Regions from separate parts of the Desulfitobacterium sp. LBE genome, predicted to be linked through region 3. Evidence: riboswitches for the same ligand, from Rfam matches in the RefSeq annotation. Region 3 holds a riboswitch; each other region holds the start of a gene.

Region 1 (7,655 bases), 370 kb from region 3:
AGGGCAAAGATGAAAGCGTTAACCGTTACAGCCAGGGTTTCCGGGACCTTTAAGGATTTCAGAACATTGGCGTTTAAAATCAATCCCATGGCTGCTCCGAAGGAGGCGGCGGCGGAAATTCCCAGGGTATAGGGGCTGGCAATGGGATTGCGGAGGATGGTCTGCAATTCACAGCCGCTGATGCCCAGGGACGCCCCCACCACTACAGCCATAAGAGCCATAGGCAGACGGATATCCTTGATGATCATGGAGTTATGCCCATCCCCTTCCCCCGTGAACAGCACTCTTAAGATATCGTGAATCGCTATGGAAGAGGAACCGATGGAAATATTTAGGATCACCAGGGCTGCCATGCTTACGGATAGACCGATAATCAAAAAGATCCTTCTCCTGATCAGCATATTATATAATTTTCGGTTGGCATTTTCCTCATGCTTAATCTTGATTCACCCCTTAGTCTTTCTTGCATAACCGGCATCCAAAAGGGCCGCGGAGAGCCGGAGCAAAGGCCGGTCTTAAACCCCCTTGTGCCTCCAGCGTTCCGAAGCCCTTGCCGTTTTTATTTCTTTAGGGAAATACGGTCTTCAAGGCCCGTAAACCAGGTGCTGATATCGCTGCCCACCAGCATAAATTGATCGAAAAACTCATCAAGGACCGCTTCCGGATTCAGATCCTTAAATTCTTCAGGGTAGAAGAGCTTGGCCATTTTCAGACAAGGGTAAAAAGCATAAATGGAGCGGCTGGTTGAGTGGGCAAATTCATAGACATTGTTGTTTTTAACCGCCTGCAAATTGCTCCAGCCGGTTCTGTTGATAATATCATACTGAGGAGGTTCTTTCTTTTGCTTAAGACTGTCCAGCCAGCCGTCATTGACTCCGCTGAGAATGATGTAATCAGGATCGGCTTTAATGACATACTCAGGATCAAGGGTATTGCTGCTTCCTCCGGCTGATGCTTTATCTAAAAGAACGGCATCGGCAATATTGTCGCCGCCGGCAATAGCAATCGGCAGACCCCATCCGGAAACGCTGGTTCCCGTGCTCCCGTAGACCTCGGAATATCCTGACTTTTCATAATAGACCTTGGGTTTATTCTGACGCTGAGCAAGATTTTTGGCTGCAAGGAGTTCATACTGCTTATCTATGAACGCTGCTACTTCAGCGGCTTTTTCCCCCTCCTGGAAAATCTTGCCCAGGAGCTTCATGGTCTCCTGAACCGACTTATCCAATGTCTTGCCGGGAACATCGATGAGAACAATGCTGATTCCGGCCGCCGTAAGCTGTTCCTCTATTTCCAAGGCATATTTATGAGCGGCCATAGCTGAATTGACGATGAGGACATCGGGATTCATGGACAAAACCATTTCCAGGTCAAAAGGCGCGTTATGATCGGAAATCTGGCCTAAATGTTGGGTATAGTCCCCGACAATGGGCTTATACAGCTGAGCATATTTTTGGATACCGCCACCGCCGTCCTGTCCGGAAGCAACCAGCATAGCAAAAGCCTCTTCACCTTTCAGCGGTATAATATAGTCGATGACATCCATGGTGCTGATAGCATAGGAGGAAATAGGCAGGTCAAGGGTTACCTCCCGGCCTTTGACATCCTTAATGGTTATGGAACCGGTGGTTTCTTTCTTTACGGGTAGGGCACTCTTATTCAGAGGGGACATGATCGCCCCGCTCTCTTCTTCAGGGGCAACATAACCGTAGTGAACAGGATCTGCACCGGCCTCCTTTAAGGCCGCGGCCACCCCATTGATGATCCCCTTACTGGTCAGTGTCGCACCGGCAATCACGTCCACATCCAGGGATTGAGCTTCTATAATACGCTGGGGTATTTTCTCCATGGCGATGCCGCCAACATCCTCGGTTTCCGTATTTTCGCCTATGGTAATCTTTGTGATTTTTCCTTCCTGATCCACTTCCGTGGTCACTTCAAGATCTCCGTGATAACCGGCTGCTTTTGCCGTGTAAGTCCCGGCTGCAACTGCTTTTTCAGCCGGTGGGTTTTCCGCCGGTTGGTTGGCGGCTGATGAATTGCAGCCCCCCAAGAGTATGATCATGACCATGACCAATAAGGCAACTATTCTTTGGCTATAGCGTTTCTCCATTGTTCTTCACCTTTCTTCCTGACTTTTTCCTGACCGGAGTCTGAGCATCTGTCCTGGTTTTTTTATGTCTTCTCTTTAATTTTGGGCAAAGAAAATAAATCACCCTCCCCTCCGGAAAATGAATTGTAGTTTTATTAACAGGCAGGTCTCCTGGCTCGCGCCTTTATTTATCGCCTTCCCAGTCTTCGCCAGTGGCATGAAGATAAATAAATCTTTAACGGCGCTTACAGTAACGGGGGTTGCTCAGGATTTGCACCTGATTCCCTTTTCATTACTTGCGTAAACCTGTCAATAGTTTCTTATTCAGCTTTAAACAACAAGCTCTATCCCTATGTCATTAAAACAAGTTTCGTTCAATCGGCCACAGCGGCCGGGTCAATATAAGGCTTAATATCGAGTACGGGGGTATTATCCAGCATATCCACTCCCTCAAAAAACAGACGGTTGCCCTCTCTTTTCACAAACCGGACTGTGGACAGACCGATGCCGTTGGGCCGGTTGGGGGATCGTGTGGAAAACACACCCATAACCTGATTGTTTCTGCGGGAAAGGGTCATCAGCTTATATCCCTCGGATTTATGAAAGTAAAACAAAATGACCCCATACTCTCCTTCTTGGATATCGGCAATACCTTCCTGGTATTCTTCGAGAATTTCAATAACAGCCGTCGTTTCTCCCGAAAGAGTGCTTTGCCTGGGGGCTTCGCCTTTTTCCTTATAAGGAGACTTGATATAGCCGATCGGTTTCATTAAGATCTCCACTGACTTCTCCTCCTTAGGCCACTTTTATCTATGCCTGCGTTCATAATCGGCGATATTATCCAGCATTTTATACAAAATCCGCCTGGCGGTTTCCCGCTCATCCTCCGTAAAATCTTTGGCCAGAATCCGGTTTAATCCTTTAAACACTTCATGAAATTCTTGTTCAAAGTCCCTTGCTTTGGCTGTGACATAAACAATTTTCTTACGCCCGTCTTTAGGGTCTTCTTCTCTGTATACATAACCCTCTTCTTCAAGCTTTTTCAAGGCTCTCGCTGTGTTGGCCTTATCGATATTGAGTAGTTCGCTTAACTCTTCCTGAGTTATACCATCGTAATTAAACAGCAATTGGGTCAAAAATGCCCATTGTCCCTGTCCGATGTTATAGTCTTTGACATTTCTGCCGATATAGGTCTGGCTATAACGATCGATGGCTGAAATCGCTTTGATCAGTGATTTTCTTTTGTCTATACGTTCGTTCATGCTCTTTCCTTTTAGTTATGTCGGCAGCGTTCAGGATTAATTCGTTGCTATCGCAACCAATTAATCCTAAAAACCCCTATTATTTTGTTGTTTTTCAACACAAGTTATTAATATGCTATACTATTCAATAAAATCTGTCAACTACTCTATTGATAACTTTCTCTTATGGCGACAAGGTTTAACAATCCTGTATGATGCCTAATTTCTTAACGCTAAGCATTAATACAAGATAGGATTTAACCAGATAAGTCCAAGATAGGACAGAGGAAATCTGAACACAACAAATAGCAACACAGAGAAAACACCTGTCAGCACATATTTTTCATTGTCTCTATAATTTTGGAATAGAGGATTTAGGGCACTATAAATGCCGCAAAATACTAAAAGATACAGAAGGCACGCCATCAGATAAGCTGGAAAAGGCACATTATAACCCTCTTCAGGACCCATTATTTTCATTTCAAACTTAAGTGCTATAATGCTGAGAAAAAAGCTTATTATTAAAAGCAGGACACTTAACACTAATCTTTTCACTTTTAGTCCCCCTCCTCTCTTGGGTGACTTTAGAAAACATCGGCTCCGCCGCCGATAGACCGCAGGCCTATTCCCATCATATTGGCCCATATAGAGCTGCCCTAACTACTTTAGTTATTTGATAACTCACAATACATATCATCAATATCATGCTACTACTTAACCATATATGTCATTGAACCCTATTTTACCCTATAGGAGATCCTTGCCGCCAGCCGCCCTACCGTTCTCATGGGAATAATTCGCGCCAGCACCGATGTAAGCCCACCGAATTTACGGTATAAAATGTTAAATAAAAAAAAGGATTTGCGCTGGGCCTTATGTTCCGGCCTGCGGCGCCATATATTGGGAAAGGAATAAAACTCCCGGTAGATCCATAGATAGCCCTTATATAATTCCTCTGCCGTCATTCCCTTGGGCTGAAAGACCACATGAGCTGTATTGTACCTGGACAGTTCATGATCGAGGATGCGGCCTTCCTCTTTCATCCGGCCATGCAATTCTGTGCCGGGATAGGGAGTGAGAATATGGGAGGTCAGGGTTTCAATTTTGTTCTTGACCAGCCAGTCCAGTGTTCTCTGAAAAACATCCGGTTCATCCCCATCCAGACCGAATACCATGCTGGCATTGATCATAATGCCCCGGCTGTGTATTGCTGTGACAATCCTTTCATACTTCTCAAACTGATTATCCTTATTTACGCCATGCAATGAGGAATTATTGATCGATTCAAAACCGATAAAAAGGCTTTGGCAGCCCGTTTCTGCCATCAAATCCAGGACATCGGGATAGTCGGCGATTTTCGTGGTGACAGCGGCGCTCCATTTTAACTCCCTGCCCCGCAGATGATTAAGCAATTCACGAGTGTAGGCAGGCACACCGATGAAATTATCGTCAATAAACAGGATATGCCGGGTTCCCAGGCCTTCGATATCTCTGAGCACATCCGTAACGGGGCGGCGGATATACATCCTGTTCCGGCAGCTGTTGTAGCAGAAGCCACAGCGGTTGGGGCAGCCGCGGCTTGTGGTCATGATATTGGTATAGAGGTAGCGGTTTTTATCGATTCGGTGATAAGCCGGAGAAGCAATCTCCTCCCCCCGGAAATCCGTCATATCATGATAGACCTGCTGTAATCGGCTTTCTTCCGCATCTTCGATCATCCGTTCCCATACCCGCTCGGCAGCGCCGATACAAATGGCGTCGAAATATCCCCGGCATTCATCCGGACTGCTGGTAACATGAATTCCCCCGGCTACAACGGGTATCCCCAAACGGTGGAATTCTTCGGCAATCTCTACGGCTCTGGGCATGACATCCAAGGTAATGGTGATACCAACCAGCTCTGCGCCGCAAGCATAATCTATTTTCTCCACATTCTCATTCACCATGATCACCTCGTGACCCTCAGGTGTGAGACCCATCAAAGTAAGCAGTGACAAGGGAGGAGACATACGGGTCTTCAGATCCGTATCCATAGGCCTTTTATTCATTTTAGGCTGGATCAGTGCAATTTTCATAATCTCTTATCTCCACTGCTAGCTTCTAGCTTCTAATTTCTATCTCCATCTGCATATCAGCACATAAACCAAATCCGCCAGTACTACCGTCACCCAGTGTATAACGATGAACAGCGTAAACTTTTCTACAATACCGTTAGGTTCACTTAAAACCAGCAAATAGAATATGGCAATAGCAGCAAGGGTAAGAATCGTCGCTACCGCCAAGCACTTGATCAGGACGTCTGTGTGATACTCATCATAAGGATGCCTGCGCGTCAAAAGCATCAACACAACCAAAATGGATAGGGCTATCAAGACGTAGGCGATGTAAGCATGATATCCGGAAGCCAGAAAATAGCTCCAACCGGTCCAAAAGGAACTTTTGCCGTCCGACCGGCTGTAGTACAAAAGATTAACAAACTCAACATGACCGGCAGTTACGATAAAGATTAGACTGTAAAAGGCTGTAAAGAGGCTTAGACCGATAGCATTGGTGGCCGGATTCTTAAGCAGTTGCTTCATTTTCTATCCTCCTCAATGAAAAGAAAGAGCTCCTCAATGGACACCTTAAAAAGTTTGGCCAGATCATAAGCAAGCCATAGGGAAGGATTAAATTTACCTGTCTCTATGGCATTGATGGCCTGACGTGAAACTCCCACTTTTTCTCCCAGCTCTTTTTGGGTAAGTCCCCATTCCTCGCGCAATATCCTTACTTTATTGTGCATGGCATTGTCTCCCCCTATGATGTAAGGTACACCTTATACAAAACATAACAGAGTCTTCCCGGGATGTCAAGTGTACCTGACATTTCCCTTTTTTACGAACTTTATTGCCTTCAAAATCTTAGCAATTTGACAATCATATTCTTGAAGTGCTATAATAACCTGCAAATTTAGAGAATAAAGGGGACATAATAATCTATGTATTCCGTCCGTTTAAGGTAAACAGGCAATAAAAAAGCAGTAAATCCTTCCACATTGTGGGCTTTTTTGTTGTGTTTATCTTTGCGGGCAAGGACATGGAAAACAGGCGGGGTATAGCCATTTCAGGCTATCCTTGTTGTTGTTTGTCTTTTTTCGTTGATATGCAGATCGAAAGCCCATCTAGAGGCTGGCGATCTGCATTTTTTATTGCCATATCAAACTATGAACTATGCAATAAAAAACGGGAGGAGCCAACTATGGAACTGTTATTAAAAGCAACTGATATTTATGTGGAATATAAAGGCCGCGAAATATTGAGCATCAATGAATTGGAATTATATAATTACGACCGTATTGGATTGGTGGGCAGCAACGGAGCAGGAAAAAGCACTCTCCTCAAAGTGCTGCTTGGAGAATTAGCTTTGCCGGGATGCATAGTGAACGGAATAGGTAACTTTGCTTATATACCCCAATTGACAGAAGCCGCCTGGCAGGAATCTATAGACCATGCCCTGCTGGGCAAACTTGGTGTCAGCGGGCTGGATACACAAACCATGAGCGGCGGTGAAGAAACCCGCCTGAAAGTTGCCCAGGCACTCTCCGGCCAAGTGCATGGCATTTTTGCCGATGAGCCTACCTCCCACCTCGACCGGGAGGGAATTGATTTTTTGATTGGCCAGCTCCAGTATTTCTCAGGCGCACTCCTGATCATCAGTCATGACCGCTACTTTCTCGATAAGGTTGTAAACAAAATTTGGGAGTTGAAGGACGGCAAAATCACTGAGTATTGGGGGAACTATTCCGACTATCTGGGCCAGAAGGAGGAAGAACGCCAACGCCAAACAGCCCAGTATGAACAGCATGTTATGGAACGGGCGCGCCTGGAGCGGGCTGCGGAAGAAAAACGGAAACAGGCGCAGAAAGTTGATCAAAAAACGAAAGGAGCCGCTAAAAGGGGGGCCACTGAAAGCGGAGGCCGTCTCGGGCATCAAAAGACGATAGGAAGCAAGCAAAAAACTCTCTACAAGGCGGCAAAGTCCATGGAACACCGTATTGAGTCCATGGGGGATATATCGGCTCCCGAGAAAGCCCGCACCGTTCGTTTCCGGCAAAGTCAGGCGCTGGCTCTGCACAATCCTTATCCGATTACAGGGACAGAGATCAACAAGATTTTTGACAACAAGGTGCTGTTTGAAAAAGCATCCTTTCAAATTCCTCTTGGCGCCAAAGTAGCCTTCACCGGGGGCAATGGAACAGGAAAAACAACCCTTTTTCAAATGATTTTGCATAGAGAAGCCGGTATAGCCATTTCTCCAAAAGCAGAAATCGGTTATTTTGCTCA
Region 2 (7,655 bases), 2.3 Mb from region 3:
CCATAAGTCCGGTCAGGATTTTGATGGTAGTGGTTTTCCCCGCCCCATTGGGTCCCAGGAAGCCAAAAATCTCCCCTGCCCTTACCTCCAGATTTAGCTGGTTCACCACAGGAACATCGCCATAGCGTTTGGTGAGTTGGTGGGTTTTTATCAAAACTTGATTCATAAGCTACTCCCTTCTTAAGAATCTTGACGTTTTTTGTGCTCAGTTTTCAGATCTTTCTACAGCTTAGTCTAACTAGATTTTCTGTGAGCATACGCCATGATTCAGGCCTTTCTCAAAAAGAAAAGCAGGAACAAGGTCTCCTGCTTCAATTCGAGAATTAAATTCCTGCTCTAAGGAAATTATAGCCATTATGAACTGCATTATCAAGAAGTTGCTTAAGGAGAAGATTATGAAAAGAACCCGACCTTTGGTCTTTTGGCTTTATATCCTGTTATGCCTGACCATTGTCCCCATGACCTTCGTTCATCTTGCCCGCTTAAACTGGCTATCCACCGGGATGTGCCTGCTGACTCTGCTCTTTATGTCCATTCCCTTCGTTTTAGAGACTAAATACAAACTGACCATTCCCCGGGAATTTCTCACCGCGCTGATTTTATTTCTTTACGCTTCCATGTTTTTAGGCACCGCCAACCGCATGTATGATGTGTTTTGGTGGTGGGATAAAATGCTCCATGGTGCATCAGGCTTTATCTTTGCTCAGATGGGTTTCTTGCTGCTGATGTTTCTTGATGCCCGTCAGAAGCAAGACTCGGGAAGGAGCAGGCTCCTGGCCGCCCTGTTTGCCTTTTCCTTCTCTTTAGCCGCCGGCGGAGTCTGGGAGATCTATGAGTATACTATGGACTGTACCTTTGGCACTCTCTATCAAGGGGTGGGCATCCACGATACCATGACGGATATTATCCTGGATGCCTTAGGGGCTTTGGTCTTTGCTTTGCTTCTCTACTTTCGAAGAAAGCGTGTCCCGTCCTCTTTTGTTTAAAAATTCGGCAATTCTGAAATAACTCATCTAGATGAGTGAATTTCAAAAACGGTAATCTTTAAAGAGCCACCCCCTTCATGGGGAGCGTTTAAGAAAACCGAGACACAAATGCCTCGGTTTATCTTAAACTTATTCTACACTGTTACCAATGACTTCGCCTTTCTGGATGCGTGATTAAAAGGCAAATAAGGCGAAGACAGTGTCTTCGGGCGAAGCCGGGTTTTCTTTACAAATCTTCCGTTCTTACGCTGATTTTATTGATTGAGGGAACATCAATAATCCGAGTTGCCACCTGCTCCGCTAAATACATATTATGGGTAATCAAAATGATGCCTAACTTTTTCTTGTCTGCGTGCCGCAGCAGGAACTTCCAGATATGAGCCTGGTTCACTGCATCCAACATGGTCGTCATTTCATCGGCGATTAAAAAACGGGTCCGCTCTCCTAAAGCCCGTACTACACAAAACCGCTGCAGTTCACCGCCAGAAAGTTCATTGGGCCAACGCTCCAGCCACATTTCCCGGATGCCCATTTCCTGCATAATCTCCGGATCCAGTACGCCGGCTTCTTTCAAGGAATACTTCATTTTCCAGCGGGGATTCAATGCTTTTTCCGGATGCTGATAAACCAGTTGCACGGGGCAGTACTCACCTTTGGACAAAGGCTTCCCATCCAGAAGAACAGTTCCTTTTTCCGGTCTAAGAAAACCGGCCATAATTTTGGCCAAAGTGCTTTTTCCATAGCCGCTGGGCCCAACTAAGGCTACCCTTTCGCCATCCTCGATCTTCAGGTTCACATTATGGAGAACCCAAGGTCCGTTTGCGTAACGAAAACTCACGTCTTTCACTTCAAGCATGGTAGCCACAAGCACACCTCAATTCATCGCCGTCAATTTCCCAAACCGCGCAGCTTAAACCGCATTGGGGGCAGTGAGCTATTTGAAAGCCATTTTGCGGCAAAGCCCTAAAAAGGGCCCGGCTGTAAGGATGCTTTAAGCCCTCCCCGTCCCCGGAAAAATCTTCCCGCCTTGCCGTCTCAACCACTGTACCGCTGTGAAAAATAGAAATACGGTCGGCCACATTTAAGGCTAAATCAATATCGTGAGTAATCAGCAACACTCCCTTGCCCTGATCGGCAAATTCTCTGAAATCCTTTAAGGCCTGAATCGCCAGATTTAAATCCAAACCGGGAGTGGGTTCATCGGCAATAATCAGCTCTGCATTCGCCACCACCGCGGTGGAAATCAATATCCTGCGGGCCATACCGCCCGAAAGTTGAAACGGATAAAGTTTTTCTGCTTTTCCATCCAAGCGATATTTCGCAAAAGCTTTCCGCTGAGCCTCCCGCAGCTTTTCCCCTCCGGTGCCCCGCACCTGTTCGCCAACACGCATCAACGGGTCAAGATAGGCCACGGATTGGGGAATAAAGGCAATTTCCTTCCCTTGCAGCTTTTCCCGATATTCAGGGGTCAGCTCTTGGTCTTTATAGGCCATTTTACCACCAACTTGGGCATTGTAAGGTAGAATACCCATGATAGCATGAGCAAGCAAGCTTTTCCCTGAACCACTGGAGCCGACTATGGCCAGAATTTCCCCGGTACGAATCTGAACACTCAAATCAGCAATCGCCAGGGTTGTTGTTTTTTCCAATGAGGCATCATAACCCTCAAAGGTTACCGAAAGCCCCTGAACATCCAAGATAACGGTCTGCTTAGCTTCAGCCACTCTCTAAACCTCCTACTCATGAGCCGCATAGGGATCGATTAAAATTTTTAAATAGTCGCCTATAAAATCAAAGAGCATGACAACCAAGAGCAAAGCTAATCCGGGGAAAAAGGCCAACCACCACATCCCCGTAGCCAGATGCTTCATTGATTCAGATAAAACGACCCCTACTGCCGGAACTTCCAAAGGTAACCCATAACCAAGAAATGTAATTCCCGCCTCATGCAAAATGGCATGGGGAAAAAGTAAAATCAAGCCAACCAGATACTGGGGAAGAACATGAGGAATGATGTGACTGGCTGCCACATACCAAGGGCTTTTTCCCAAAGCGCGGGCAAGTTGAACATAGTGGGCTGATCTTACCTGCATGACTTCGGCCCGGATTACCCTGGTCAAACTTGGCCAATGAGTTACCGCAACCCCGGTAATAACTCCAACTGCTCCGCCCCCCAGCGCAATCGAAATCAAAATCAGCAGAATCATATGGGGAATCCCCATGCAAAGATCAACCAGCCAATTAACCGCTGTATCTATCTTGCCGCCAAAGACAGCCGATAAACTGCCCAGCACAAGGGCAATAACCGAGCTGACTGTTGCCGCCAGCAGCCCAACGCGTATGCTCAATGAAAGTCCGGCCATCGTCCGAAAAAACATATCCCGCCCCAAGTAATCGGTGCCAAAGGGATGCTTCCATGAAGGCGCCTGACTTCTAAAGTCATAGTTCGGCGCATACAAAGCAGAGTCCATCAGAATCCCCCCGATGGTAATTGCTGCTAAAACCAAGAGACCGCTCCCCATAATCAGCATAATTTTTCGACGGCGATTCATGACGAGCCTCCTTCCCGGATTTGAGGATCGACAATCCCATAGATCACATTGGCCAGGAAATTTCCCGTAAATACAAAAAGCACACTAAATAAGGCAATACCCAGCAGCAAAGGAGCATCTCCTTTCAATCCGGCATGGGTAGCCGCGTTTCCCAGACCAGGATAAGAAAAAACCTTCTCCGCCAGCACCGACCCGCCAAACAGTTCACTGACCGAAGCGAATTGCAGCGTTATGCCGGGCAAGGCGATATTGCGCAATCCGTGACGCCTAATAATCTCCCGGGGTTTTTCCCCCCGGGCTTTAGCAAAAAGGACATATTCACTCTTAAGTACGTCAATGAACTTCTGACGGGTATGAAGGGCAATGCCGGCTACACCGGTAATGCTCAAGGTTAAGGCAGGTAGAATCAGATGATAAATTTTATCACCTAGAGTAACCTCATGGGCCAATTTATTGATGGGGGCTGCCAATCCTAAGGGAAACCACTGTAAATAGACAGCAAAAACCATTAAAAAGAGTAAGCCCAGCCAAAAAAGCGGTGTGGATGCCAATATCAAACAAAACGTTTTAATAAAGCGGTCGATCCACTTCCCCTTATTCACGGCAGCGATAATGCCCAAAGTAAACCCCAGCACCCCGGACAACACCCAGGCTACTCCCATCAAGGCCAGCGACGCCCGGAAACGCTCGCCGATAACCTTCGCGACAGGCTGGCGATAAGTGATAGATTCGCCCATGTCACCCTGAAGGACATGGGTTATCCAGATGCCATAGCGCTCTACAGGCGATTTGTTAAGACCCCAATGTTCAGCGATATTCGCCCTTTGCTCTTCGGAGACGTGGGCATCACCCAAATAAGCGTCGATCGGATCAATCGGCGACAGCGCAATAAGCATGAAGCTGATTAGACTCACGGCCCCAAGCAGAGTCAGCATCCGTACTAAAGTACTGCTGAAATAGCGCCCCAATCCTTTATATACCGTGGTACTCATACTACCAGGACCACTCATTCATATTTTCTACAATGGAAATCCCCTGCCCCCGGGTTGGCAATTTCTGCAAAGAGAGGATCTTCAGCCCTTCTTTGACAAGATAAGTGACTTCCGGACGAACGATCCACAAGTACGGAATATCCTTTTGCGCAAGAGCCTGGCCTTCCTGCCAGTATTTATTTGCCTCGTCAGAGTTCGTTGCCGCAAGGGCTTTTTGGATAACCGCATCAACCTCCGGATTGGTATAAGAAGCCGGGTTGCCGATAACCGCTACACCAATTTGCGAAGAATCATAATAACGATAGAATTCTATGGGATTAGGCTGACCAAAGACCCAGCAAGTCGGTAAATTCCTCGCTTCCCGGCATTCCGACCAAGGTGCGGATTTGGGGATAATCTGTATTCCCAGCTTTTTCACATCTTCTGCCAGAGCAACGACCGTATTATAACGCGCCAGATCATTGCTTCGTCCTGTTATCACGATTTCCGCCTTAATATTATTTTTCTCCCGGATGCCGTCCCCGTCAGTATCTTTCCAGCCGGCATCTTCCAAGATCTTTTTCGCTTCTTCAACCTGGTTGTCTTTAAACATGTCGCCATTACTCCAGGGAAGTTCCTTCGCCGCTCCATAAGTAACTTGCCCAAATCCGTTCAAAGCGTTTTGGGTAATGAGCTGCCGGTTTATCCCAATGTTCAAGGCTTTGCGAATCGCCGGATCACTTGTGACATTATTGCCTACTTTTTGCCCTGAAGGGTCGGTCGTTTCCGGAATCGTTGGCAGGTTAATGGTAAAAGCATCCATGGCGGACATTCTATATAGTTTCATTCCGTCAACCGGCGTGCTGGCAAATTCAGATTCGACAAGCACCAAGTCCAACTGCCCTGATTTCGCTGCCGCCAGAGCCGCATCTTCATCCAATTTTAAGATGGTTACTTTCTTAAACTTCGGTATTGGGCCGTAATAATGTTCATTCGGTACCAGGATCAACTTCTGATCAACTGCAAATTCGGCAACTTTCCAGGCACCGGAGCCCATCGGATGATCCCCATAGTTTTCATTATAGAGATGCTTGGGGACAATTCCCACCTCGCTTAGATTAAAGACAAACGTAGACCAGGGGGCTTTTAAGCGGAAAACAACAGTACTTTCGTCTAAGGCTTCAACTGAATCTAGCATGGTCAGATCCGCAGCGGAAGCTTTACTTTTGGTTGTTTCAAAAGTAAAGACCACATCTTCCGAAGTTAAGGGATGGCCATCAACAAATTTTGCATCATTGCGGATCTTAAAGGTGTACGTTAATCCATCGGTACTGACATCATAAGAGGTAGCCAAATCATTGACCAATTGGTTATTTTCTTTGACTTGCAACAAGTGACTGTGAAATATATCCGGCGCCCATACGCCATAGCCTGTGGTCGGATCAAAACCGCCCGCTACTAAATTGACCCCAGCCGAAATAGTAATCTCGTCTTTTATGACATTTTCTGTGATATTTTTTCCGCCGTTAGAAGCAGAACAGCCCACCATCAGCATTAGTCCGGCGAGCAACAGCAATAATACTATTTTTCTCATATGGCCTTCTCCTTTTATTCTTGATTTTAATAGCATGTTATATCAACTGGAATATGGATATTTCGCTATCCATTTTCACCTCCTTATGGCGAAAGAGTCTCCCCAATAATAAATCTCCCTGCAATGATGCAGGGAGAACTTACCTTGAACAAGCCTAAAAAAGCCTTACTAGTGTACTTAATCAGCTTTCTAAAAGGCAGGTCTTCTGGCTCTCGTGTCATCCTCCTCCCACGCCTTCCCATCTCTAAAAAAGACAGTGACATTCTGGGGATTCGTCTCCGATTACAGCGGCGGATCCGCACCGGACTTATACCGGTTTCCCTATTCTCCCTATGGGCACCTTAAGCTATGTATTCGGTTTTAAAGCAAACAAAACCCATTTTCGCTAAGAAAATGGGTTAAAGCACAAGTGCAACCGTCATATCCCTTTTTCCGCGAAAGGCGTAGACAACCAGTATTAGGCAGGTTTCCTGACTTGCGGGTCTTTGCTTTCTTTCTCCTTCCCGGATAAAACCAGTGGTTATAAAAGAAGCTCTCCGCATACAGTGGCGCGACCGTCCAGGAATTTCACCTGGTTCCCTATTATCCTCCGATAAATCAGAGGCACCTAAAAACTGAATATTTAATTCACTTATATTGTTTATAACATATATTATGACAATTAACAACCCAAAGATCACTCGAGATTCAAACGCTTCTTCAAAATAGTATTGGTGATGGCGAAGTAAGCAGCCGTGATCAGTGCCGACTCAATCAGTATGAAGGCAATGAAAAGGTGGATCTCCGTGTGCATAGTGAGAAAATTCCCCGGGGTAATATTCCAGGCATTGCCATGCCCTATTATAAAACCAATCCCCATGCTGATCATTTGGGTTAAGGTATTGAGTCCGATAAAGGCAGCAAAGGAGGCCAGAATACGGTGCTGATTAAACAGGTGGCCAACAGCAATCGAGGCGTAGAGGATTAAAATGGCCGATGCCAAAATGAGGAAGATCCCGATCACAGCCTCGACGGAATACAAATAAACCGATGTGCCCAGATAACCCCATAATGTGCCAAAGAGTTGGGTCAGCTCCCTCATAATGTGCTCCCAGTCCCCTGCTTTTAAAGCGATGAGTATGATGGAGAGCATGGCCACGAAGAAACTGATCACTAACCAAAACATGGAGATCAGCATCTTACAGACAATGTGCTGCCAGGGTTTGACAGGGAGAGTGAACATCAGGTAGCCTTCTTCAGAGAGAAGATTCTTATAGAAACGCTGAATCGTCATAATCAAGGTCATAACAAAGATACCGGCCATGATAAAAATATAAACAGCCATACTGATGACCGCCGGAGCCTGCCAGTGGTGGCTGGAACTTACTCCCAGCATGAAGCGGTTAATCAGGGCGAAAACCAATAAAGCCAGGTATAAGGGCAGGAAAACTCTTCCTGTGGCTTTCAACTCATATTTCATCAACTTACTTAGCATTTGAACACCTCCCGGAATAAGGCATCGACGGATTTACCTTTTTCACTGCGGATTTCATCCACTGTGGAGGTCAAGACA
Region 3 (7,655 bases):
TATAACCACGATTATTGTCTAAAAACGTTTGACTGAGGACACCGTCATCCTGTCTGAAGAAAACGGAGGTTAACTCAACTTTAAATCATTTGCATAACGATAGGGTATGATCTCTCTTTGAGCCGTTTCTATATACCCTTTTTCCTTATGAGAAAAATCCGATATCTTCGTTGCCGAAAAATCCTTGAAATATTCAGCTATGGCAAAAATTACTTCCAGCTCCTCATTAGAAAACAGGTCTTGATTTCCCCTTTCTGTTGGCATCAATATCTCACCCTCGTATAGTCCGTCATAGGGCTTTGTTTCAATGACTCCTACACTTTCAAGTACCCAATGGATTAAATCATGATTTACAGGAACCGGGCCAAAATGATGGTGAATATAGACCAGCCCCGTTATGGGATATCCATAACGCTTAAAATGAAGGTTATCAGCATAATAAAGAAGCTTTTGCAACTTCGTCTTCACTAATTCCCTATTCGTTACAGCAAATATCTGAACCAGAGCAGCAAGTTTTTCAAAATCAAATTCAATATTTGTAATCCCCTTGTTATAAAATGGAGCGAAACGTTTATTCAAAAAATCAACCGGATCTTGCTCCGCCGCTGGATCTGTCTTATCGATTTGGGCTAAGATTTTTCTCTTTTCTCTATCGGTCAGTTTGTTTTTATTACTGTCATAAAGATAGTTGAGATAAGTGGGATCATTTTTCAAACGCAATAATTGCTCATGATGAGATGCACTCGGTATGGCTCCTCCCTCATAACGCACAAAGGTAGCCTGGCTCCATCCCAGTAGTGAAGCGACAGTTCTTCCCGAGCCAATGGATTCACGGATTTGCTTTATTTCGAAAGGTGAAAGCAAATTGTGTTTGTTGCGATAGGCTTGATAAACCCTCTCCAGATTCTTGGTATCCAGCTCTTCATCGAAAAGCTCATTTCTGCAGATTGAACAAATGCGAATATCGGAAACGGTCTCTATTTCTTCCCCACGAACAGAAAAAGTCTCCCTCTTATTGTCAACTTGTGTTTCTTGCTCACATTGGCAAATATCACAGTATTTTTTCACGATGCTATTCCTCCTTATCCAAGGCGAAGGGAAGTGTCTTTGGTCCAGCAATTTTTATCACCCTTTTTTATTATAACACCATTTGCTATTAAATAGTAGCAAAAATATGGAGGAATTTCTCTTACCAAGTTGCTTCTCTCTAGGCTATCAATTCTTTAAAAAAACACTGTATTTTTCAGTCTACAGATATTATATTTATGCATAATAATGTATAATTATATAAGGTTTTTCTGCACGTATTCCCTTCAATAGAAAGTAAGGAGTGGTTGATCAAGATGCCTAAGAGAGAAGATATTAAGAAGATAATGATCATCGGTTCCGGCCCCATCGTCATCGGGCAGGCTGCCGAATTTGACTATTCAGGAACCCAGGCTTGCAAAGCCCTCAAAAACTTAGGTTATGAAGTGGTGTTGGTGAACTCCAATCCCGCCACGATTATGACGGATGCCGGTACGGCTGATGCTACCTACATCGAGCCTCTCAATGTCCAGAGAATCACCGAGATCATCGAGAAAGAGCGCCCCGATGCCCTTCTGCCCAATTTAGGAGGACAATCCGGGCTAAATCTGAGTTCCGAACTGGCCAAAGCGGGAATTCTCGATCACTATGGCGTGAAAGTCATCGGGGTACAGCTGGATGCCATCGAGCGGGGGGAAGACCGCATCGCCTTCAAGGAGACCATGGAACGCCTGGGTATCGATATGCCCAAAAGCAGCCCTGCTTACACTGTGGAAGAAGCCGAGAAAATCGCTCAGGAGCTGGGCTATCCCGTGGTGATTCGTCCTGCTTACACCCTGGGCGGCACCGGGGGCGGCCTGGTCTACAATGTGGAAGAATTAAAAACCATCGTGAACCGGGGCATCTCCGCCAGCATGATCGGACAGGTTCTGGTGGAAGAATCCGTCCTGGGCTGGGAAGAGCTGGAGCTGGAAGTGGTCCGGGACTCCAAAAACCAAATGATCACCGTCTGCTTCATCGAAAACATCGACGCTATCGGCGTCCATACCGGGGATTCCTTCTGCAGCGCCCCCATGCTGACCATCTCTCAGGAGCTTCAGGAAAGGCTTCAGAAATACGCCTACTCTATCGTGGAAGCCATCGAAGTCATCGGTGGGACCAATGTCCAATTCGCCCATGATCCCAAAACCGACCGGGTGGTGATCATCGAGATCAACCCCCGTACCTCCCGCTCCTCCGCCCTGGCTTCCAAAGCCACCGGGTTCCCCATTGCCCTGATCTCTTCCCTGCTGGCCGCCGGCCTGACCCTGGATGAAATCCCCTACTGGCGGGAGGGAACCCTGGATAAATATACTCCCTGGGGTGACTATGTAGTGATCAAGTTCGCCCGCTGGGCCTTTGAAAAGTTCAAGGGTGTGGAAGACAAACTGGGCACCCAGATGCGGGCCGTGGGTGAAGTCATGAGCATCGGCAAAAACTATAAAGAAGCCTTCCAAAAAGCCATTCGCAGTTTGGAAATAGGCCGTTACGGCTTAGGCTTTGCCAAAGATTTCAACACCAAGACCCTCCCCGAGCTTCTGGAGCTGCTGAAAACCCCTACCAGTGAACGGCATTTTATGATGTACGAAGCCCTCCGCCAAGGGGCTGATCCGGCGGAGCTTGCCGCCATCACCTATGTCAAGACCTGGTTCATTGAACAAATGAAGGAATTGGTGGACCTGGAAGAAAAGATCCTGGAGTATCAAGGCCGGGAGCTCCCCGCCGAGCTCCTGATCCAAGCCAAAAAGGATGGTTTTGCCGACCGCTATCTGGCCCAGCTCTTAGGTATTTCTGAGACGCAAGTCCGCCGGCAGCGCCTGGGGCTGGGGTTGACCCAGGCCTGGGATGCCGTACCTGTAAGCGGGGTAAACAACGCCTCCTATTATTACTCCACCTATAATGCCCCGGACAAGGTCACCACCAGCCAGAGGGAAAAGGTCCTCATCCTGGGCGGCGGCCCCAACCGCATCGGCCAGGGCATCGAATTTGACTACTGCTGCGTTCACGCCGCTTTTGCCTTAAAAAACCTGGGCTATGAAACCATCATGATCAACTGCAACCCCGAGACCGTATCCACCGATTATGACACCTCGGATAAGCTATATTTCGAGCCCCTGACTGTGGAGGATGTCTTAAGCATCTATGAAAAAGAACGCCCCATCGGCGCCATCGTCCAATTCGGAGGCCAGACACCCCTGAATATCGCCGCCCAGCTCCAGGAGGCGGGAGTAAGAATTCTCGGTACCGTACCGGAAGTCATCGACCAGGCTGAGGATCGGGATCAGTTCCGCAAAATGATGGAGAAACTGGCTATCCCCATGCCCCAGGCAGGTATGGCCAGCACTCTGGAGGAAGCTTTGGCAGCGGCGGAGATGATCGGTTATCCCGTCATGGTTCGTCCCTCCTATGTCCTGGGAGGCCGGGGCATGGAAATTGTCTTTGATGAAGAACAGCTGCGGGAATATGTGGCCGCCGCCGTGGACATCACCCCGGAACGCCCCATTCTTATCGATAAATTCCTGGAGAATGCCATCGAAGCAGAAGCCGATGCCGTCTCAGACGGTACTCATGCCTTCGTCCCTGCCGTTATGGAGCACATCGAGCTGGCGGGGATCCATTCCGGAGACAGTGCCTGCGTCATTCCTCCCCTGACCATTGCCGACCGCCATTTGCGCACCATTATCGATTATACCCAGCGGATTGCCCAGGAACTCCATGTGGTAGGGCTTATGAATATCCAGTACGCCATCGCCGAGGATAAGGTCTACGTCTTAGAGGCCAATCCCAGAGCTTCCCGCACCGTACCCCTGGTCTCCAAAATCTGCAACACCCCCATGGCCAGGCTGGCCACGGAGTTGATACTGGCTGATTATACCGGGCAAAAGAACGATATCGCAACCAACTTCAAGCCTGCTCAGATCTCCCATTACGGCGTCAAAGAAGCGGTCTTCCCCTTTGACAAATTCCCTGAAGTAGATCCCGTCCTCGGCCCGGAAATGCGTTCCACCGGAGAGGTTTTGGGCATGGCCAATTCCTTCGGCCTGGCCTATTTCAAGGCTCAGGAAGCAACCCACTCCTCCCTGCCCTTCAGCGGAACCGTCCTTATGAGCATTGCCGAACAGGACCGCTCTTCAGGGGTCATCGAAATCGCCCAGGAATTCCTCAAGCTGGGCTTTAAGATCAAAGCCACTCAGGGGACCCGGAAATTCCTTCAGGATCATAGCATTGACGCCGAATTCATCCATAAAATTGAGGAAGGCCGTCCCAATATCACTGATGGTATTATGAACGGCGAGATCCAATTGGTCATTAACACCCCCATCGGCAAACGCAGCCTCAAAGATGATTCCTACATCCGCAAGACCGCCATTAAGTATAAGATCCCTTATATCACCACCACCCCGGCCGCCTTAGCCAGCGCCAAAGGAATTGCCGCATCTCAGGAGGCGGCAGCCAATAAAACCGTGGTTAAATCCCTGCAGGAATATCATGGTGAGATAATGTAATTTCGGTAATATAATTCAGATCATATAATTTGGCTCATGTAATTAGATAATGTGATTTAGATCGTTGACAGTCCCCTTGCTTTTAAGATATGATTTTATCAGTCTTAGCTCAACTGGTTTTCGGTTGCACACCCCTATATATAGTGTTTTTTTATAAACTTTCATCTATATATGGTGTTCAACGAGATTTTGATGTATAATGAGACTGGTTCATTAATAAGGAATCTCATAGGTGACTGTACAACCACAGTTGAAAAGGGAAGCCGGTTAGAGGCCGGCACGGTCCCGCCGCTGTAAGGGAAATATACTTCTTGGCATTACCACTGAAAGGGTTTCGGGAAGGTAAGAAGTATAGATGATCCTAAGTCAGAAGACCTGCCTATGTGTATACCACCAACTCTACGGAGGATAGAGTATGTTGGGCTGCTAACGGCATGTTGTTTTTAGCTTCTCGGCATCTCTGTCGGGAAGTTTTTGTTTCGGATGTCATCATGAGTCCCTGAACGATGATAAGAGATCAGATTGAGAAAAGAGGTAGATTGTATTTGATTACTAAGATTCGCAAGCGCGACGGACGGGAAGCTCCTTTTAACATTGAAAAAATAGCCAACGCTATCTTTAAGGCAGCCAGTGCCACAGGAGGCAAGGACTATCAATCCTCTCTCCTTCTTGCGGAAGAAGTGGTCAACTACCTTGAGGTTAACCTACATAAAAAAGTCCCCTCTGTGGAAGAAATTCAGGATGCTGTGGAAAAGATCCTGATCGAAAGAGGCCACGCCCGCACAGCCAAGGAATTCATTCTCTATCGGGCGGAACGGACCCGTGTCCGGGAAATGGATACCCGGCTTATGAAGGTCTATGAGGAGCTGACTTTTAAAGAAGCCAAAGATAATGATATGAAGCGGGAAAATGCCAACATTGACGGAGATACCGCCATGGGCACCATGCTGCGCTACGGCTCCGAAGGAGCTAAACAGTTTAATGAGATGTTTGTCTTAAAGCCCGAACACTCCAAAGCCCACAAAGAAGGAGATATTCACATCCATGATATGGATTTTCTCACCCTCACCACTACCTGCTGCCAGATCGATATTATTAAACTTTTCAAAGAAGGCTTTGGGACCGGCCACGGCTTCTTAAGAGAACCCAATGATATCCAGAGCTACAGTGCTTTGGCTTGTATCGCTATTCAGTCCAACCAAAACGATCAACACGGCGGCCAAAGCATTCCTAATTTTGATTACGGTATGGCGCCGGGAGTAGCCAAAACCTATATTAAGCTTTATAGACAGAACCTGCTTAAAGCCTGCGAGCTTTTAATCCATCAGGATGTGGATCAGGAAGAGCTGGAAGCCCATCTCAAGGATGTATTCTCAGCCCTTGCCAACCAAGGGCATACACCTACCCTTTCCTCTGACCCGGATTATTTTGAGCAGGAAGCCGCACTGCTTCAAACCCTGCCTAATCTTAAGCTGGACATGCCTACCATCCGCAAAGCTCAGGAGTTTGCCGTCAAAAAAGCTCTTGCCGAGACGGATAAAAAAACCTATCAGGCTATGGAAGCTTTGGTCCATAACCTCAATACCATGCACAGCCGTGCCGGAGCCCAAATTCCCTTCAGCTCCCTCAATTACGGCACGGACACCACCCCGGAAGGCCGTATGGTGGTCAAAAACCTGCTCCTGGCCACCGAAGCAGGTCTGGGCAACGGCGAAACCCCCATCTTCCCTATCCATATCTTCAAAGTGAAAGAAGGGGTTAATTATAATCCCAGTGATCCTAACTACGATTTATTCCAGCTGGCTTGCCGGGTCAGTGCCAAAAGACTTTTCCCCAACTTCTCCTTTATTGATGCTCCCTTTAACCTGCAATACTATGTCCCCGGCAGGCCTGAGACGGAAATTGCCTACATGGGCTGCCGCACCAGGGTGATCGGCAATATTTACGACCCTTCCCGGGAAACCATCTTTGGACGGGGAAATCTCAGCTTCACCACCATTAACCTCCCCCGTCTTGCCATCAAAAGCCACCAAAGCCGCACCGAATTCTTCGCCATGCTGGATGAGAAAATCGACCTGGTTATCAATCAGCTCCTGGAACGTTTTGAAATTCAAGCCCGTAAAAAAGTCAAGAACTTCCCCTTCCTGATGGGACAGGGAATCTGGCTGGATTCCGACCAACTGGGCTGGGATGATGAAATTCGCGAAGTGCTGAAGCACGGCACCCTTTCCATGGGCTTTATCGGACTGGCTGAATGCCTTATGGTCTTAACCGGGCAGCATCACGGGGAATCGGAAGAGGCACGGGAGCTGGGACTGGAGATTGTTCAGCAACTGCGCCGGCGCATGGATGAAGCAGGACGGGAATACGGGCTGAATTTCTCTCTCTTGGCCACTCCTGCCGAGGGCCTCTCCGGCCGCTTCATCAAAATGGACCGGGAGCTTTTCGGCAGCATCCCCGGTATCACAGACAAAGAATACTACACCAACAGCTTCCATATCCCCGTCAGCTTCCCGATCAGCGCCTTTCACAAAATCACGATTGAAGCCCCCTACCATGAGCTGACCAACGCCGGCCATATCACTTATGTGGAGGTTGATGGCGATCCCACTCAAAACTTGGAGGCTTTTGAGAAAATTGTCCGTTGCATGAAAGAATCCGGCATCGGCTTCGGTGCTGTCAATCATCCTGTGGATCGGGATCCCGTCTGCGGATATACAGGAATCATCGGCAACGAATGCCCCCGCTGCGGCCGCGAAGAAAGCACTGCTCCCTTTGAGCGCATCCGCCGTATCACCGGCTATCTGGTGGGAACCTTGGATCGCTTTAACGACGCCAAAAAAGCCGAAGTCCGGGATCGGATTAAACACCTGAATTGCCTTGACTCCTCCATCGGTGAGAAAGGGACGCTTTAATGATGGACTCCTGCATCCGGATCGCAGGAATCATCGGGGAGTCCATTGTGGATGGCCCGGGCATACGCCTGGTGGTGTTCGCCCAGGGCTGTCCCCACCACTGTCCCGGCTGCCATAATCCTGAGACTCATGCTTACGAAGGAGGAAAAAGTGTTGCCATCGCGGAAAT
Region 4 (7,655 bases), 1.9 Mb from region 3:
GGGTTGCCGCCGATGATGACCTTCACCTGATCCCGCAGGCCCGCCGCTGCCAAAGCGTCAACCGTTGCTTTCATGGAATCAATGGCCAGGGTAAGAACTCCGCTCATCCCCAATATTTCTGCTTTCACCTCTTTTACCTTGTCCACAAAAACCCCGGGTTCCACATCGATGCCCAGATCATGGACGACAAAACCTGCCGCCTCCACCATACTGGCAAAGATGTTTTTGCCAATGTCGTGCATATCCCCCTGAACCGTACCCACAACGATGCTGCCTACCTTGCTGCTGCTGTCTCCGCCAATCACGGGTTTCAAAAGATCAAATGCCTGGCTTAAAAGTTCACCGGCGAAAATAAGGTCACCAACATAGTACTCCTTTTTTTCATAAAAGTCTCCGACGATGCTCATTCCTTTTTGACAAGCCGCAACCACTTGGTTGGCCTCCGCCATACTGGGCTTGGAGGCAACAAATTCCTCCAATAAGCTTACTACTTGTCCTTCGTCCAGATCCCCAATGGCCTGTGTCAATGCATTTAAATCCAGCATCCTTTTCACTCCCTTAATGTTTTTAATAACCGGAAAGCTACATATACCTGTATATACAACTTGGGACAAAATAAAAGATGTTCTATGGTTTTATATTAACACGCCAGAACTATTTGTCAATATCAAATATTCAATCAATTTGTACTACTTTCGCGCTTAATTCACAGCATCCCTAAGTTTAAACCGACCCGCAAATACAGCCCGCCCCCTAAGCATAGCAAAAGAACTCCTAGAATCCAGTAATCCATTGCCGTCGCAGGGTGTTCATGGCTGGGGATTACCGAGGCCCTATATCCGTAACCGCGGTTCAGCATACCTTTGGCCAAGTCCTCGGCAATCAAAATGGCATTGACAAATAAGGGGACCATAATCGTAAGATAGGTTTTGAGCCGCCCCATACTGCTTTGCTCATTGAGCCTGACACCCCGGGCCCTTTGCGCTTCGATAATCAGCAATCTTTTTTTATCCAGAGTGGGGATAAAGCGCAAGGCCGTCGTGATCATAAAGGTTATTTCCGCTGGAACTCTAAGCTGATTCAAAAACAGCATGAACTCATCCAGGGGCGTCGTTAGGGTCAGCAGGGAGGACCCCAATACCATAATAAGCAGGCGGCAGATGTAATTAACCCCCGTTAAAAAGCCGCCTACGGACAAGGCAACCCGCCCCTCATTGGCTGCGGAGAAAAGAATAACCTGACTTATTTCGCTCTGAAATCTTTCCGGGGGGTAGGTTATGCCGGTAAAAAGAAGCAGAAAGAGACAGATGGGCATTAAAGGCCGGATCATCTGCCAAATTCTCTGATAAGCGATTTTGCTTTGCAGTGCTAATATTAGGATACCAAGCAAAAAGCTCAAATTGTAGAGAGGGTTTTCAAACAAAAAACACCAGATTACAACCACCAGAAAACCCGCTATTTTGGTACGGATATGGAGACGGTGCAGCAGAGAGTCTCCTGGCAAATAGTCTATAAACAAGATTTCCTCTCCCCCTCCTCAATGATCTGAAACAATGCCCGCCTGAATTCCGCAGCCGATTGCGCTTGATAGCCCAAATCCTGCAGTCTTTGATTTAAGACACATAATTGGGGAGGAAGGACTGCCGCCTGCCGGAGCATGGACTCATCAGCAAAGGCCCCCCAGGGAGGGGCATCCCCCATCACCTGACCCCCCCGCAAAATGATCACCCGTTCTGCATAGTCGGCAACGCTGTCCATATCATGGCTGATCATAAGAATGGTGGTCCCCTCTCTATGGAGCTGCTGAAGCAGCTTCATGATTTTCTCCACTCCCACCCAGTCAAGACCTGTTGTCGGTTCGTCAATGACGAGAATTTCCGGGGTAAGGGCTAAAACGGAAGCCACGGCGATGAACTGCCGTTCCCCTTTACTTAGAGTGTAGGGATGAACCTGGCGATAGTTTTCCAGGCCGGTTAAGGCCAAGGCCTGGGTGATCCGCTCTGCAATCTCCGCCCGGGTAAAGCCGGCGTTCTTCAGGCCAAACTCCAGCTCCTTCTCCACTGAGACGGAAAAGATCTGGTGATCAGGGTTCTGAAACACATAGCCCACGGTTTTGGCCAACTGGGCCGTATCAACATCTTTGGTATTCAGACCCTTGACGATAACTTCCCCCTGGGTGGGCTTAAGCAAGCCATTGATGTGTTTGGCTAAAGTGGTTTTTCCGGCTCCGTTGGAGCCTGCCAGAGCCACAAATTCTCCTTTTTCAATGGTCAGATCGATTCCCTGCACGCCTATTTGTCCCGATTCAAATCGGTGCACAAGCTGCTTAATTTGAATCAAGGCTGAATTCGGCGGTCTCTTCTCTGCTTCCTTTTCTTGATGGACTTTGCCTCTTGCCGGCGGCGCAATCAGCGGGGCCACTCTGTTGTGTAGGGCTGGCTCCCCTATTAATTTGCGGATCAGGGATTCGGCCTCGGCAACATCCAAAGGAATGTCCTGGCCTTCAATCCATCCTCTTTGGCAAAAACTCCAGCCTAATAAGCTGACCGGCAAGGGCTTGATCCCGAATTCCTGCAAAAGAGGGATATTGCGAAAAAGCTGTTCCGGCGCCCCTTGCCAGGCAATTTTCCCGTGCTTAAGCACGATAACTTCGTGGGCTCTATGCAGGATTTCTTCACTGGAATGTTCAACGACCAGAATCGTCCGCTCTCTTTCACGACAGAGATCATCCAAGGTGCGATAGACCTGGAACCGTCCTTCCGGATCCAGTTCAGAAGCCGGTTCATCCATGACCAATAGTTCCGGTTCCAGGGCCAGCACCCCGGCGATCACCAGCCGTTGTTTTTCTCCGCCGGACAGCTCTGCCGTAGAGCGCTGATCATAGCCATTCAGCCGGACCTTGGCCAAGGCTTGGGCAACCCTTTGCTGAATCTCCGCCAAGGGTATGCCGAAATTGCGGGGACCAAAAGCCACGTCCTCTGCCACGGTTCGCCCGACGATCTGACTTTCTGCATCCTGAAGCACCAGCCCTACTTGTTTAGCCAGGTCCTGCACCCGGACCTCACCTGTGTCTTTCCCTCCAATCCTGACCTCTCCCTGCAGCTCTCCTTGCAGAAACTGGGGAATCAATCCATTCAGACACAAACTTAAGGTTGTTTTTCCCGCTCCTGTGGGACCCATCAAGGCGATGAATTTTCCTTTGGCCACTGTCAGGCTGATTTGTTTTAAACTCTCTTCTTCAGCTCTTGGATAACGATAAGAAACATCTCTTAATTCAATCACTCTCTCCACCCCAGCACTCCTCTAGATCAACCGGCTTCCTTTAAGCGCTTTATAGGCTAAGGCCGATACGGCAACATTCAAGACCGACCCTAATAACAGAAAGGGCATTAACCCTAAGACTGCACCCATACCACCCATGGGGAATACGGAAAAGGCCGCCACCACACCATTGAGGAGGGATGTAATAATCACGGCAGGAATTAAACCGATTTTCTTATTGACCAGGCGATAGATCAAGGCAAAGACAGCCATTTCGATGGCGATGACCAAATGCATAGGAATTCCCAGGGGAAAACCGACCACCGCCGAGGTGAGCAGATGACCTATGGCAATCACAAGACAGCCTTCTATGCTGCCAAAAGCCAAAGCGCTGAAAAAACCCGGAGCAGAATCCAGGGCCACTGTCCCCAGCGGGCTGGGAATTTTGATCAAGGCGCCTACCGCACTCAAGGCAAGAAAGACTGCCATGATGGCAATCCGTCTGATATTCTGGGCTGATTTGGGGACCGTTGTTTTCTTTGCAGGTTCAATCATTGTTATTCTCTCCTTTATTTCTTCTTTTCTTTTTGTTTCGTTTCGTTTAATTTAGTTTCATTTTGTTTAAATTTAAATGCTGCATTAATATTCTTCCTGGAGCTTAGTCTTTATTTCCTGTCCTGTTTGGAAGGCCTCCACCTCCGCCTCCATCTCCTCCAGCCTGCCGATCTTATGGATGGGCAGCTTGCCGAAAGCCCCTAATTCAATATCCTCTGCTGCCGTATAAATGAGGCAAGTAGAAGGTCCTGCCGATTTATTGAGATCAAGTTCACATTGGGTATCTTCTCTGAATCGGGCACCGACAGCTTGGGCAAGGGCTTCGGCTTCACCCCGTATCCCTTGGGAGCCTATGGGAATAATGTCATACACCCCAGGAATATTAAGCAATTGAATAAGATGTATCCCCTGCAGAATATCCGGATCTTCCGGGTCAGCCGCCTCAGTTCCCACTTTGGGGAGCCCCAGACAAAACAGGCTGTTGCCCGGCCTGGCTCTGCCAATGCGAAGTTTATCCTGATCGCAAAGCCCTATGACCGTAATGCCTAAGCCGGTTTGTTCTGTGGGCATATTCTTTTCCGTGCTGACGGCCGCAGGCAGGGAGAGCAGATTCATAGCCTTTAGCTCTTCTCTCACCCCCTTCATTATTTCTTCCCCTGCGGGTATGGGTTCATTGGCAATGGCAATGCTGAGCATCTGGGGAACTGCTCCCACCGCCAGCACTTCCAATAAAGCTACCCGGGCCGTCATCCTGCCGGTTACCCTCCAGGGAACTTTGACTGCATCCAGCTCTTTCTCACCAATAGCACCGCATGAATCGCAGGCTGCGACAAGATATTGAGCATCATTCAGGGCAACCACCTCAACATCTCTTCCCTGATATCCCAAGGCCTTCAACTCTCCTCTCCAATAATTTTTATAAAAATAAAAAGTCCATAGCCACCTCGCTTCTCCTTGCAGACAAAGCAAAATGACCATGAACTTTACCAAACTTCATGTGTCCCCAGATCCAGGCAGGTCTCCTGACTTCGAGTCATTGTCTCCTTGCTGCCTTCCCAGTTACCCAGTGGCATTCAGCGCTGAGACTCCTCTTTACAGTGGCGGGTCCGTCCGGGAATTGCACCCGGTTCCCTATTCTCCCTTCTTGACGAAGGGCACCTGAAATCCTTAAATTGTTAAAACCTACTAAATTCAGTTTAGCCAAAACCAGAATAATGTCAAGTCAAAAATTCGTCCTATTGCCAAAGTAAGGGGTTGTTCTATCTTCTAAACTAATCAAGGCCGGAGGATTGTTCCTATTGAAACAATCCTCCGGCCTGATCCATCTGCTTTTGAAATTTATAATTTATAGGCCTGCTTGCTCCCGCAAAGCAGAGGCTTTATCGGTCTTTTCCCATGGCAGGTCCAGATCGGTGCGGCCAAAGTGTCCGTAAGCAGCCGTTTGGCGGTAGATGGGACGGCGCAGATTCAGAGTCTTAATGATCCCTGCCGGACGGAGGTCAAAATTATTTTTGACCAGTTCGCCGATTTTTTCCTCGTCAATTTTGGCGGTTCCGAAGGTTTCCACCAGGACGGATACGGGCTGGGCTACCCCGATGGCATAAGCCAGCTGGATTTCACAGCGCTCAGCCAAACCGGCAGCCACTACGTTTTTAGCCACATAACGGGCGGCATAGGCGGCAGAACGGTCGACCTTTGTGGGGTCCTTGCCGGAGAAGGCTCCTCCCCCATGGCGGGCCATGCCGCCATAAGTATCAACGATGATCTTGCGGCCGGTTAAACCGGCATCCCCTTGGGGACCGCCGATGACAAAACGGCCTGTGGGGTTAATAAAATAACGGGTGCTCTCATCCAGCAATTCCGATGGGACCACGGGAAAGACCACATGTTCCAGGAGATCCCGGCGAATCCGCTCCTGAGTTGCTTCCGGATGATGCTGAGTGGAGATCACGATGGTATCGATACGGACAGGGCGATTATCCTCATACTCTACCGTCACCTGAGTCTTGCCGTCGGGACGGAGGTAATCCAGGATATCCGACTTGCGGACTTCACTGAGGCGGCGGGCCAGGCGATGGGCCAGATCAATGGCCAGGGGCATATAGCTTTCCGTTTCGTTGGTGGCGTAGCCGAACATCATCCCTTGGTCGCCGGCGCCAATGGCTTCGATCTCTTCCTCGCTCATCTCGCCGTTTTTGGCTTCCAGAGCTCTATCCACTCCCAAAGCAATGTCGGCGGATTGCTCCCCGATGGAGGTGAGCACGGCACAGGTATCGGCATCAAAGCCATATTTGGCCCGGGTATAGCCGATTTCACGGATGGTTTGTCTTACTGTGCTGGGAATATCCACATAACAATTAGTCGTAATTTCACCGCTGACTAACACCAGGCCGGTGGTCACCGAGGTCTCACAAGCGACCCGGGCATTGGGATCTTTAGCGAAGATAGCATCTAAGATGGCATCGGAAATCTGGTCGCAGATTTTATCGGGATGTCCTTCTGTGACCGATTCGGAGGTAAACAGTTTTTTTGCCAATGAAGTCACTCCTTTTCACTAAGGCGCTCAGCAATCTCCTGAACCAGCCGCCGAGCTACGTCTAATTTGTTCATTTGGGGCAGATCGATTTTCTTCCCATCCGGGAAAAGCAGGCTCACGATATTCGTAGGGCTGCCAAATCCCGCTCCGGGCTGGGTTACGTCATTGGCCACCAGCATATCGACATTTTTGCGCTGCATCTTGGCTTGAGCATGCTCATAAAGGTTTTCCGTCTCAGCGGCAAACCCCACCAGAAACTGGTTTTCTTTCTTCCTGCCGCATTCCGCCAGGATATCGGGATTGGGCACAAGTTCCAGAGCAAGATTTGTCCCAGCTTTTTTGATTTTCTGCTCAGCACTGACCGCGGGCCGGTAATCGGCAACTGCTGCAGCTTTGACCACAATATCCATCCGGGCAAATTCGCCCATGACCGCAGCATGCATTTCCTGAGCTGTCATAATATTGATTCGCCTTACTCCCGGCGGGGTGGGCAGTTCATTGGGCGCAGAGACAAGGGTTGTTTCCGCACCGGCCTCCCTTAAGGCTTCAGCCACGGCAAACCCCATCCTGCCTGAAGAACGGTTGCCGAGATAGCGGACCGGGTCAAGGGGTTCCTGGGTTCCCCCGGCGGTGACCAAGGCTTTTTTGCCCACCAACACTCCTGAGGCGGCAAAAAAACTCTGCAAAGCCTCCACAAGTTCCTGGGGCTCACTCATACGGCCGTCGCCATCGGTGCCGCAGGCCTGAAAGCCTGTGGCCGGTCCCAGAATGCGTACGGAACGTTCCTGTAACCGTTTCAGGTTCTCCTGGGTAGTTGGATGATGGTACATATGATGATTCATGGCCGGAGCCACAAAGATAGGGGCCTGCGTGGCCAGCAGGACAGTGGAGAGAAAATCGTCGGCAAGGCCCACGGTCATTTTGGCCAATAGATTAGCCGTAGCCGGAGCAACCAATACGGCATCGACTGCTTCCGCCAGGGCGATATGCTCAACATTCCACACCTTAGGCTCTGCGAACATATCCACATAGACCGGGTTACCGGAAAGGGTCCTCAGGGTTAAGGGGGCAATAAATTCAGCAGCCCCCTTCGTCATCGCCACATAGACGATGGCGCCCTGCTTGCGGAGGCGGCTCACCACATCCGCAGCTTTATAAGCCGCAATCCCCCCTGTGACGCCTATGAGGAGCTTCTTACCCCGCAACATTATTTAATTCCTTCACGGGTTAATTCAAAATGATATTTCCCTTTGGCGATTTCATCAAAAGCAAGGCTTACCGGTTTGGAACCGCGGTAATTCAC

The links. A riboswitch is a leader RNA that binds a small molecule or an ion and turns the genes downstream of it on or off. The one in region 3 is predicted to bind cobalamin.
Positions count from the first base shown of each region.
Region 1: linked by a shared signal. The riboswitch ahead of DESLBE_RS16570 (ABC transporter substrate-binding protein) and the one ahead of DESLBE_RS14830 (anaerobic ribonucleoside triphosphate reductase) in region 3 are both predicted to bind cobalamin.
Region 2: linked by a shared signal. The riboswitch ahead of DESLBE_RS04125 (ABC transporter substrate-binding protein) and the one ahead of DESLBE_RS14830 (anaerobic ribonucleoside triphosphate reductase) in region 3 are both predicted to bind cobalamin.
Region 4: linked by a shared signal. The riboswitch ahead of DESLBE_RS23445 (AIR synthase related protein) and the one ahead of DESLBE_RS14830 (anaerobic ribonucleoside triphosphate reductase) in region 3 are both predicted to bind cobalamin.

Region 1 is NZ_VLKD01000001.1:3,492,920-3,500,574, forward strand. It holds gene DESLBE_RS16565 (iron ABC transporter permease) at 1-377, opposite strand, end outside; gene DESLBE_RS16570 (ABC transporter substrate-binding protein) at 560-2,113, opposite strand; cobalamin riboswitch at 2,236-2,417, opposite strand; gene tsaA (tRNA (N6-threonylcarbamoyladenosine(37)-N6)-methyltransferase TrmO) at 2,467-2,874, opposite strand; gene DESLBE_RS16580 (MarR family transcriptional regulator) at 2,899-3,354, opposite strand; gene DESLBE_RS16585 (hypothetical protein) at 3,574-3,888, opposite strand; gene DESLBE_RS16590 (radical SAM protein) at 4,071-5,408, opposite strand; gene DESLBE_RS16595 (hypothetical protein) at 5,448-5,912, opposite strand; gene DESLBE_RS16600 (helix-turn-helix transcriptional regulator) at 5,909-6,115, opposite strand; gene DESLBE_RS16605 (Msr family ABC-F type ribosomal protection protein) at 6,571-7,655, shown strand, end outside.
Region 2 is NZ_VLKD01000001.1:823,017-830,671, forward strand. It holds gene DESLBE_RS04095 (ABC transporter ATP-binding protein) at 1-166, opposite strand, end outside; gene DESLBE_RS04100 (hypothetical protein) at 396-986, shown strand; gene DESLBE_RS04105 (ATP-binding cassette domain-containing protein) at 1,213-1,851, opposite strand; gene DESLBE_RS04110 (ABC transporter ATP-binding protein) at 1,835-2,710, opposite strand; gene DESLBE_RS04115 (ABC transporter permease) at 2,723-3,538, opposite strand; gene DESLBE_RS04120 (ABC transporter permease) at 3,535-4,530, opposite strand; gene DESLBE_RS04125 (ABC transporter substrate-binding protein) at 4,532-6,103, opposite strand; cobalamin riboswitch at 6,281-6,462, opposite strand; cobalamin riboswitch at 6,546-6,729, opposite strand; gene DESLBE_RS04130 (hypothetical protein) at 6,780-7,577, opposite strand; gene DESLBE_RS04135 (ABC transporter ATP-binding protein) at 7,571-7,655, opposite strand, start outside.
Region 3 is NZ_VLKD01000001.1:3,121,164-3,128,818, forward strand. It holds gene DESLBE_RS14815 (sulfite exporter TauE/SafE family protein) at 1-22, shown strand, start outside; gene DESLBE_RS14820 (type II TA system antitoxin MqsA family protein) at 70-1,068, opposite strand; gene carB (carbamoyl-phosphate synthase large subunit) at 1,344-4,571, shown strand; cobalamin riboswitch at 4,785-4,969, shown strand; gene DESLBE_RS14830 (anaerobic ribonucleoside triphosphate reductase) at 5,117-7,486, shown strand; gene nrdG (anaerobic ribonucleoside-triphosphate reductase activating protein) at 7,486-7,655, shown strand, end outside.
Region 4 is NZ_VLKD01000001.1:4,971,667-4,979,321, reverse strand. It holds gene DESLBE_RS23465 (cobalamin-dependent protein) at 1-545, opposite strand, end outside; gene DESLBE_RS23460 (energy-coupling factor transporter transmembrane component T) at 707-1,519, opposite strand; gene DESLBE_RS23455 (energy-coupling factor transporter ATPase) at 1,510-3,291, opposite strand; gene DESLBE_RS23450 (ECF transporter S component) at 3,304-3,816, opposite strand; gene DESLBE_RS23445 (AIR synthase related protein) at 3,901-4,713, opposite strand; cobalamin riboswitch at 4,811-4,993, opposite strand; gene metK (methionine adenosyltransferase) at 5,162-6,352, opposite strand; gene coaBC (bifunctional phosphopantothenoylcysteine decarboxylase/phosphopantothenate--cysteine ligase CoaBC) at 6,358-7,560, opposite strand; gene rpoZ (DNA-directed RNA polymerase subunit omega) at 7,560-7,655, opposite strand, start outside.